One region of the Pseudomonas sp. Sample_16 genome, then DNA from elsewhere that is predicted to be linked to it. Evidence: predicted binding sites of a transcription regulator. Region 1 holds the regulator's gene; each other region holds the start of a gene.
The links. The regulator FliA, encoded in region 1, starts transcription of late flagellar genes. The targets are predictions, from matches to a motif close to CTAAAGTTTNNNNNNNNNNNGCCGNTAA.
Positions count from the first base shown of each region.

Region 2: D8U69_RS01895 (flagellin) is a predicted target of FliA. The motif match lies at 1,359-1,386, and genes of this name have one in related genera.
Region 3: D8U69_RS09190 (methyl-accepting chemotaxis protein) is a predicted target of FliA. The motif match lies at 1,289-1,316, and genes of this name have one in related genera.
Region 4: motA (flagellar motor stator protein MotA) is a predicted target of FliA. The motif match lies at 1,215-1,242, and genes of this name have one in related genera.

Region 1 covers NZ_RCOB01000197.1:112,057-114,259, reverse strand. The annotation lists gene flhF (flagellar biosynthesis protein FlhF) at 1-162, shown strand, start outside; gene fleN (flagellar synthesis regulator FleN) at 279-1,109, shown strand; gene fliA (RNA polymerase sigma factor FliA) at 1,106-1,846, shown strand; gene D8U69_RS26365 (chemotaxis response regulator CheY) at 2,013-2,203, shown strand, end outside.
Region 2 covers NZ_RCOB01000016.1:7,561-9,763, forward strand. The annotation lists gene D8U69_RS01895 (flagellin) at 1-1,278, opposite strand, end outside; gene D8U69_RS01900 (ketoacyl-ACP synthase III) at 1,527-2,203, opposite strand, start outside.
Region 3 covers NZ_RCOB01000066.1:4,188-6,390, reverse strand. The annotation lists gene D8U69_RS09190 (methyl-accepting chemotaxis protein) at 1-1,214, opposite strand, end outside; gene D8U69_RS09185 (hypothetical protein) at 1,494-1,748, shown strand; gene D8U69_RS09180 (lipocalin family protein) at 1,780-2,203, shown strand, end outside.
Region 4 covers NZ_RCOB01000052.1:168,413-170,615, forward strand. The annotation lists gene D8U69_RS07665 (HDOD domain-containing protein) at 1-1,144, opposite strand, end outside; gene motA (flagellar motor stator protein MotA) at 1,311-2,162, shown strand; gene motB (flagellar motor protein MotB) at 2,166-2,203, shown strand, end outside.

The sequences.
Region 1 (2,203 bases):
CTGACTGATGGCCCGCGGATTCCGGATGATTTGCATCTGCCGCGCCGTCATCAACTGGTCAGCCGTGCCGTGAGCGTGCAAATGCAGGAAGAACCCAGCGAAGAAGCCATGGCTGACATGTTCGCTGATATCTACCACAGCCCCACCAAGCAGGTAGGCTGAGGTAACAATGAATAGTTTTTGTACCTACATCGATGGTCTGCCATGCATTGTTCCGATTGTGAACGCGCAGCCAGTAATGTGGCCTCCGTCTATGCAAGACAAGGTAAAGAAATAACATGGGCAGCATGCATCCCGTACAGGTGATCGCGGTGACCGGCGGCAAAGGTGGCGTCGGGAAGACTAACGTGTCAGTGAACTTGTCCCTGGCTCTAGCTGAGCTCGGCCGGCGCGTCATGCTGCTGGACGCCGATCTGGGGCTGGCGAACGTCGACGTTCTGCTGGGGCTGACACCCAAACGGACCCTGGCCGACGTGATCGAAGGTCGCTGCGAGCTGCGCGACGTCCTGTTGCAGGGCCCCGGCGGCATCCGCATCGTTCCCGCCGCGTCCGGCACCCAGAGCATGGTTCACTTGAGCCCGGCGCAGCACGCCGGCCTGATCCAGGCCTTCAGCGATATCGGCGACAACCTCGACGTACTGGTGATCGACACCGCTGCGGGGATTGGTGACTCGGTAGTCAGTTTTGTCCGTGCCGCCCAGGAAGTGTTGCTGGTGGTCTGCGACGAGCCGACCTCCATTACCGACGCCTACGCCCTGATCAAACTGCTCAACCGTGACTACGGCATGAACCGTTTCCGCGTGCTGGCCAACATGGCCCAGAGCCCGCAGGAAGGGCGCAATCTGTTCGCCAAGTTGACCAAGGTCACGGATCGTTTCCTCGACGTCGCCCTGCAATACGTCGGCGCCGTGCCTTATGACGAAAGCGTGCGCAAGGCCGTGCAAAAACAGCGTGCCGTCTACGAAGCATTCCCGCGCTCCAAGTGCTCGCTGGCGTTCAAGGCAATCGCGCAGAAGGTCGACACCTGGCCGTTGCCCGCCAACCCGCGTGGGCATCTGGAGTTCTTCGTCGAACGCCTCGTGCAACAAACGGCAGGACCCGTGCTATGACAGCCAGCGGCTACAACCTCTACAAGAAATCGGCACGCGATGCGCAGTACGAGCTGATCGAGCGTTACGCGCCGCTGGTCAAACGCATTGCCTATCACTTGCTGGCGCGTCTGCCGGCCAGTGTCCAGGTCGAAGACTTGATCCAGGCCGGGATGATCGGCCTGCTGGAAGTCTCGACCAAATACGACGCCAGCAAAGGCGCGAGTTTCGAGACGTACGCGGGCATCCGCATCCGCGGCGCCATGCTCGATGAAGTGCGCAAGGGTGACTGGGCGCCACGCTCGGTCCACCGCAATACCCGCATGGTCAGCGACGCCATCCGCTCGATTGAAGCGAAAACCGGCCGTGACGCTAAAGATCACGAAGTTGCGGCCGAACTCCAATTGAGTCTCGACGATTATTACGGGATTTTGAACGACACCCTGGGCAGCCGGTTATTCAGTTTCGACGATCTGTTGCAGGACGGCGAACACGAAGGGCTGCACGAGGATGGCGCGAGTGCTCATCTCGAGCCGTCACGCGATCTGGAGGATGAACGCTTCCAGGCAGCGCTGGCGGACGCGATTGCCAATTTGCCGGAGCGCGAGCGACTGGTGTTGGCGCTGTACTACGACGAAGAGTTGAATCTCAAGGAAATCGGTGAGGTCCTGGGGGTCAGCGAATCTCGGGTCAGCCAGTTACATAGCCAGTGCGCGGCCCGTTTAAGGGGGCGTTTGGGAGAGTGGCGAGCGCGCTGAAGGCAGTGTGGGGGCACTGCGACGTGGCTGGTGGGGTGATGAACCGCGCCGGTCTCGCTTCGTTGTACTCCAGACAGTCATCGAGTGCTTTGCCAGATTGATTGAAATGGCGCGTCCAGGTGCTGGGCGCGTTTTAGTCTGCTTGGAGGTCGAATTGGACAAGAACATGAAAATCCTCATCGTTGATGACTTCTCAACGATGCGGCGGATCATAAAAAACCTGTTGCGTGACCTTGGGTTCACCAACACGGTCGAGGCCGACGATGGCACTACCGCCATTCCGGTCCTCAACAGCGGGAGCATCGACTTTCTGGTGACCGACTGGAACATGCCTGGCATGACCGGTATCGATCTGCT
Region 2 (2,203 bases), on a different contig from region 1:
CGAGATGCTGCGCAGGTTCGACACGGTGCTGTCGAAACGGTTTTGTACGGCACCGAGGTCAGCACGCTGGGAGTCGATGTTGGCAATGGCCTGGGTGATCACGTCAACAGCGTTTTGCGCGTTGGCGGCAGTGGTCACGTCAGTGTTGCTGACAACGGTTTTGGTCGAGTTGGCAGAAGTTGCTGCGGCAGCACCGAACAAGCCACCAACGCCAGCACCGGACAGCGAATAGCTGTTGGTGGAGTTCAGCGACACAGCGCCTTGAGCGACGATAGTGCCCGCGAGCAGCGTTGTGTAACCGCTCAAAGTACCGGCACCGTTTTTCGTCGCAACCTGAACGCCTGCAATGTTGGCGTTACCGTTGTCGAAAGTCAGGTTCTCACCAGTATCGGATTTCACCGACAGGCTCTGTGTGGAAGAATCGTAGTTAACGCTGATACCCAATTTCGCAGCGTTGGATTTCAACTGATCTGCCAGATCGGAAGTGCTAGTGATGCCAGTGAAGCTCACCTTTGCACCAGCCACAGTCAGATCGAAAGCAGCAGGCAAAGCAGCGGTAGCCGTTACTTTGAACGAAGCTTCAGTGCTGGCGGTAGCGCTCAGACCACCTACAGCACCGTTCAATTGGGCCGCAACAGACTTGGCCGAATCGTTTGCAGCAATAGTCAGAGCAGCACTGGTCTGACCGCCGCCTGTCACAGTAATGGTACCAGGAGCGTAGGCACCAGCAGCACTCGGTGCGTTGGTTACGCTTTTCAGTTGCTGCGAACCAACGTTGTTTGCCGCTACGTTACCCAGAGTCATGTTGATGGTCTGGTTGGCGTTGGCGCCCACTTGGAAAGCGGTAGTACCGAAAGAACCGTCCAGCAGGTTACGACCACCGAAAGTAGTGGTGGTAGCGATACGAGTCAGTTCGGAAGTCAGAGCAGCGTATTCGGCGTTGTTCGACTTACGGTCTTCAGCGCTTGGCGAGCCGTTCGCGGAAGACAGAGCCAGGGTACGCATTTTCTGCAGGATGTTGGTGGATTCCTGCATCGCGCCTTCAGCAGTTTGCGCGATGGAGATACCGTCACCGGCGTTCTTGATTGCGGTCTGCAGGCCGTTGATCTGGCTGGTCAGACGGTTGGAAATTTGCAGGCCAGCAGCGTCATCTTTAGCGCTGTTGATTCGCAGGCCGGAGGACAGGCGCTGCATGGAAGTCTGCAGGTTGCCGGAAGCTTTGTTCAGGTTGTTCTGAACGGTCAAGGAAGCAAGGTTGGTGTTTACTGTTAAAGCCATGACGAAATCCTCGTTGGATGGATACTTCGGCTTCCGGCCCTGACATCCGTCGGGTTTGGCCTAGAGAACCTACGTAATAGTTATCGTCGTGAGGTGGCTTTGCTTGAGGGGTTTTTTCGAATTTTTTAGTGGCAGCGTGCCAGCCCTTTATTTTCAAGGCTTTACAGACAAAAAGTCGGCGCCAGAAAAACGCAAAACGCCCGGTAACCTGAGTTGCCGGGCGTTTTTTTTGCCTGCGTTCGGATTGATCAGCCGCGATAAAGAATCGCCGAGCCCCACGAAAGGCCTACGCCAAAGCCGCTGATCGCCACGCGCGTCCATTTCGAATCGAACACGTGGTTCTGCAACAGCAACGGAATACTCGATGAAACCGTGTTGCCGGTTTCGAGCATGTCCTTGACGAACTTCTCCGGCTCACCTTCTTCAAAGCGACGCGCCACGGCATCGACGATAGCCGCGCTGCCCTGGTGAATGCAGAAGGCATCGATGTCGCCGGCTTGCAGGTTCGACTCGTCCAGCAGCTCATGCAAATGCGCCGGGACTTTCAACAGTGCAAAGTTGAATACCTGACGGCCATTCATGAAGAACACACCATCGGTAACCTTCAAGTGCGGTGCACCGGAACCGTCGGTGCCGAACTTCGACTTGCCCAGCTGCCAGACAGCGTTTTCGCCCATCCAGGTTGCGGTGGCGGCATCGCCGAACAGCATGGTGGTGTTACGGTCTTCCGGGTCGACAATCTTCGAATACGGGTCGGCGGTAATGAGCAGGCCGTTTTTCAGCCCCGCCGCTTCCATGAAGCCTTTGATCGCATAAATGCCGTAGACGTAACCGGAACAGCCCAGGGAAATATCGAAAGCGGCGACATGGGTCGGCAGGCCCAACTTGTCCTGAACGATCGCAGCGGTGTGCGGCAGCCCTTCTT
Region 3 (2,203 bases), on a different contig from region 1:
GCGATTTCCTGGGCGGCGGCGCCAAGCTGATTGATCGCCGCGGCCACGCTGCTGGTGCGCGAGGCTTGCTGGTCGGAGTTGTACATCGACGAATTGGAAGCTGCGACAACGCGCAGGGCGACTTCGTTGACCTGACCGGTGGCCGAGGACACTTCGATGATCGAGGTGTGAATGCGCTCGACGAAGCGGTTGAACGACAGCCCCAGCGCACCGAATTCGTCGTGGCCATGAATGGTCAGGCGTTTGGTCAAGTCACCTTCGCCTTCGGCGATGTCGTGCATGGCGCGGCCCATGGTCAGCAGCGGTTGCATCAGCAGGCTGATCAGCATGCCCAGCAATGCAATGATGATCACCACCGCAATCACCATGGCAATGATGGCCGAGGTGCGGAATTCGCTAAGCATCGAGAACGCGGTGTCCTGGTCGAGCACCAGTGCCACGTACCAATCGGCCGACGGCACCCCGTTGACGTGAGTAAACGAGATGAACTGGCGCTTGCCATCGATCTCGACCTCTTTCATGCCGGGGCTGACCTTTGGCGCACCGTTGGGGTAAGCCTCGGTCAGGTTCTTGAGTACCAGCTTGCTGTCCGGGTGGATCAGGATCTTGCCGTCAGCGCCGACGATGAAGGCATGTCCGTGACCGCCGAAGTTCAGCGAGTTGATGATCTCACTGACGCTGGACAGGTCGATATCGGCGCCGGCCACGCCGATCATCTGGCCTTGGCGCTGTACCGGCGTTGCAACGGTAATCACCAGTTTGCCGGACGAAGCGGCGATGTACGGTTCGGTGACGATGGTCTGTTGCGCACTGTTGGCAGCCTTGTACCAGCCACGGGCCCGTGGGTCGTAATCAGCTGCGCGGTTGCCTGCCGGAACCGAGAACATCACACCGTCGGCACCACCGAAGTAACTCAGCTGGAAATTACCAGTGTAGGCGGGCAGGTCGATGATGCGTTTCAGGCTGGCCGGGGCATTGCCATCGGCAGTGACTTGCTGGGCCATCGATTGCAGCAACTGCATGCGGCTTTCCAGCCAGGTCTGGATGTTGCTGGTGGTCAGGCTGCCGAGTTCCTGCATCGATGCTTCGGTGCTGCTGCGCAAGGTCTGCCGTTGGCGATAGTCGTTGAACAGGATGAAACAAGCGAATGCGACGGCCACCACGAGGGCGGCAGCCAACAAGATCTTGTGGCTGAACTTCATGTTTCGGGTCATTGGATGAGCTACCGCAGGGAATCTGGTCAACAAAGGAGGGGCAATGGCCACAGGCGTGGCTTTGCGTTGCATTTGTGTCGACTGGGCGGCGCCAAAGATTAGGCGAATGTGCGCAAAACCGACGAAATACTCGATCGCCATGCAAAGTGGCTGATTTGCCGGGTAGAGGCAGACGAGCGGCCCAACAAATAGCCGGTCGCTCAGGGAACCAGATTAGGGTTTTCTCTTCTAAGGTTCAGTTTGGCAGTCATGCCATTCCCCACCGCCTCTGGAGTTCACATGTCGCTGCGATCCATCGCCCTGCTTTCGTTCTGCGTGTTGTTGGCTGCGTGCAGCAAAGTCAATCAGGAAAACTACTCGAAGCTCTCGGCCGGCATGGCCAAGGCCGAAGTTGAAACCCTGTTGGGCAAACCCGCCGATTGCTCCGGCGCACTCGGCATGTCCAGTTGCACATGGGGCGACAAGAACAGCTTTATCAGCGTGCAATTCGCCGGTGACAAAGTGTTGATGTTTTCCGGCCAAGGCCTGAAGTAAACCGGGGCGAAGTGCCCACGGGAGAAAAACAATGAAGCGGTTATTGATGATGCTTTTTGCCGGCCTGGTATTGGCCGGTTGTGCCACTTCTGGCCAGGATCCGTTGGCGCCCAAGACAGCCAACAGCGTCAACCTCAAGCGTTACCAGGGCACCTGGTACGAGTTGGCCCGTCTGCCGATGTATTTCCAGCGCGATTGCGCGCAATCCGAAGCCCATTACACGCTGTTGCCCGATGGCAACGTCGCGGTGCTGAACCGCTGCCTGACGGCGCAGTGGCAATGGGAAGAGGTCAAGGGCACGGCTTATCCACAGGTGCCGGGTAAAACCGACAAGTTGTGGGTCGAGTTCGATACCTGGTTTTCGAGGCTGATTCCGGGTGTGGCGAAGGGCGAATACTGGGTGCTGTATGTCAGCGATGACTACAAGACAGCCATTGTCGGTGACCCAAGCCGTC
Region 4 (2,203 bases), on a different contig from region 1:
ACGCGACCAGGGCGTCGCGGGCCGAGGTGGTCAAGTGCATGGCGTTGGTGAAGCGGCTCGGCTCGATCAGCAATTCGGCACATTGACGACGCCACTTTGCCAGGTCTTCGGCGGTCGGCGCCGGGGCTGGCAACAGACCGGCATGCACTCGATTCGTGCCCCATGGCCAGAGCAATGCAACGGCAGGGTGCCAAAGGTCGGGCATGGCGTGATGGCGGGCGCTGTTGGCGGCCTGCTGGTGCAATTGTTGTTGCACCTCGTCCATGGGCATTTGCAGGTAAAGGCTGGTCAGGTACTGCCAGCGCTCGCTGTGCGGACTGTCCCAGGCCTGTTGCGCCGACAGCGCCAGCCCGTTGGCCAGCAGCACCGTGTTGGCGGGCTGGTTGAGCCAGCGGCGCAGCGTCGGATCGTCATCCAGGCGATTTTGCTGGCGCAACGGATGCTCGCTGTCGCGGGCAATGCGCAGGACTTTGACCAGTTCCCGCTGTTCGGTGAGCAACAGTTTATAGCCTTGCTGCACCCAGATCGGCAGGTGCCAGGCCTCCACCAGAGCCAGGCCGATTTCCAGCAGGCGCGCGCCAAACAACTGCTTTTCGACTTTACGCGCCGACTCGCCTTTATGGATGACCCGCAGCTCCCATTCTTCGAGCAACTGCGGATGCGTCAATGCCAGGGGCCACAGTGGTGACAGAAACAGCAGGCTGCCCCAATGAATGTCCTGCCACAGGCGCGCGAGGCGGCTGGCGAAAAAACCGTTGGCTTGTTGCGTCGCGTGCTGGCTGATCATTTGTAGCTGACGCAGTGGCTTGGGAATCTCGCCCATGGGCGCGGCAGGCAAGCGTTCCAGCAATTCTTCGGTGCGTTTCAAACCGAGGCGGTTGATCGCTACCTCAAGGTTTTCTGCCGGCTCGGTCATGCTGCCGTGGGTGTGGCGGTTGGCTTCGCGAATCACGCTCAAGGCCAAAGCCGGACTGTCCTGCATCAAATCGGCGATGTCGCGCAGCGAGCTGCGACTGTCGCGGATCGCCCGGCAGACGCGGTCGTGACTGGCCTGCGGAACCGGCAGGCGGACGCCATCCAGAAGCTTGACCCAGCCTTGGAGCGTGGTTGGTTTGGGAGTCGGGACGTTCGTTTCGTTAACCATGTCTGGAGGCGATCATCGTCTGCGTTACCTGCGCCCGGAATGGGTCAAATTGGCTTTTCGCCTGAACTGGCTATAGTCTGGCGCAGTTTTGCCGATAAGTAGAAGAAGAGATTTTTTAACTTCCGAATATGACCTTGAACCCGACTCAGTAAGTGCTCTCCTACCTATGGCTAAAATAATCGGCATCATCGTCGTATTCGCGAGCGTGCTCGGCGGATACGTGCTCTCCCACGGCAAAATTGCCGCCCTGATCCAGCCTTTCGAGGTGATGATCATCGGTGGTGCGGCCCTCGGCGCATTCTTGCAGGCCAACCCCGGCTACATGACCATGCACGTGCTCAAGAAGTCCCTGAGCATGTTCGGTTCGCGTTTCAGCCACGGTTTTTATCTTGAAGTGCTTGGCCTGATTTACGAGATCCTCAACAAGAGCCGTCGTGAAGGCATGATGGCCATTGAAGGCGATATCGAAGATGCCGCCGCGAGCCCGATCTTCGCCAAGTACCCGACGGTCCTGAAAGACGAGCGCATGACCGCGTTCATCTGCGATTACCTGCGCATCATGTCTTCCGGAAACATGGCTCCCCATGAGCTGGAAGGCCTGTTCGACATGGAACTCTACAGCCTCAAGGAAGACCTTGAACACCCGTCCCATGCGGTGAACGGCATCGCCGACGCCATGCCCGGTTTCGGTATCGTCGCGGCGGTATTGGGGATCGTGGTGACCATGGCGTCCCTGGGTGAGGGCGATCAGAAGTCCATCGGCCTGCACGTGGGTGCGGCGCTGGTCGGTACCTTCTTCGGTATTCTCGCTGCCTACGGTTTCTTCGGCCCGTTGGCCCATTCCCTGGCCCACGATGCCAAGGAAGAGCTGAACGTCTACGAAGCCATCAAGGCTTCCCTGGTGGCTTCGGCTTCCGGCATGCCGCCATCGCTGGCCGTCGAGTTCGGGCGCAAGGTTCTGTACCCGGCGCACCGCCCTAGCTTCGCCGAGCTGGAACAAGCGGTTCGCGGTCGTTAAGCCATGGAAAATAACCAGCCGATAATCATCAAGCGCGTCAA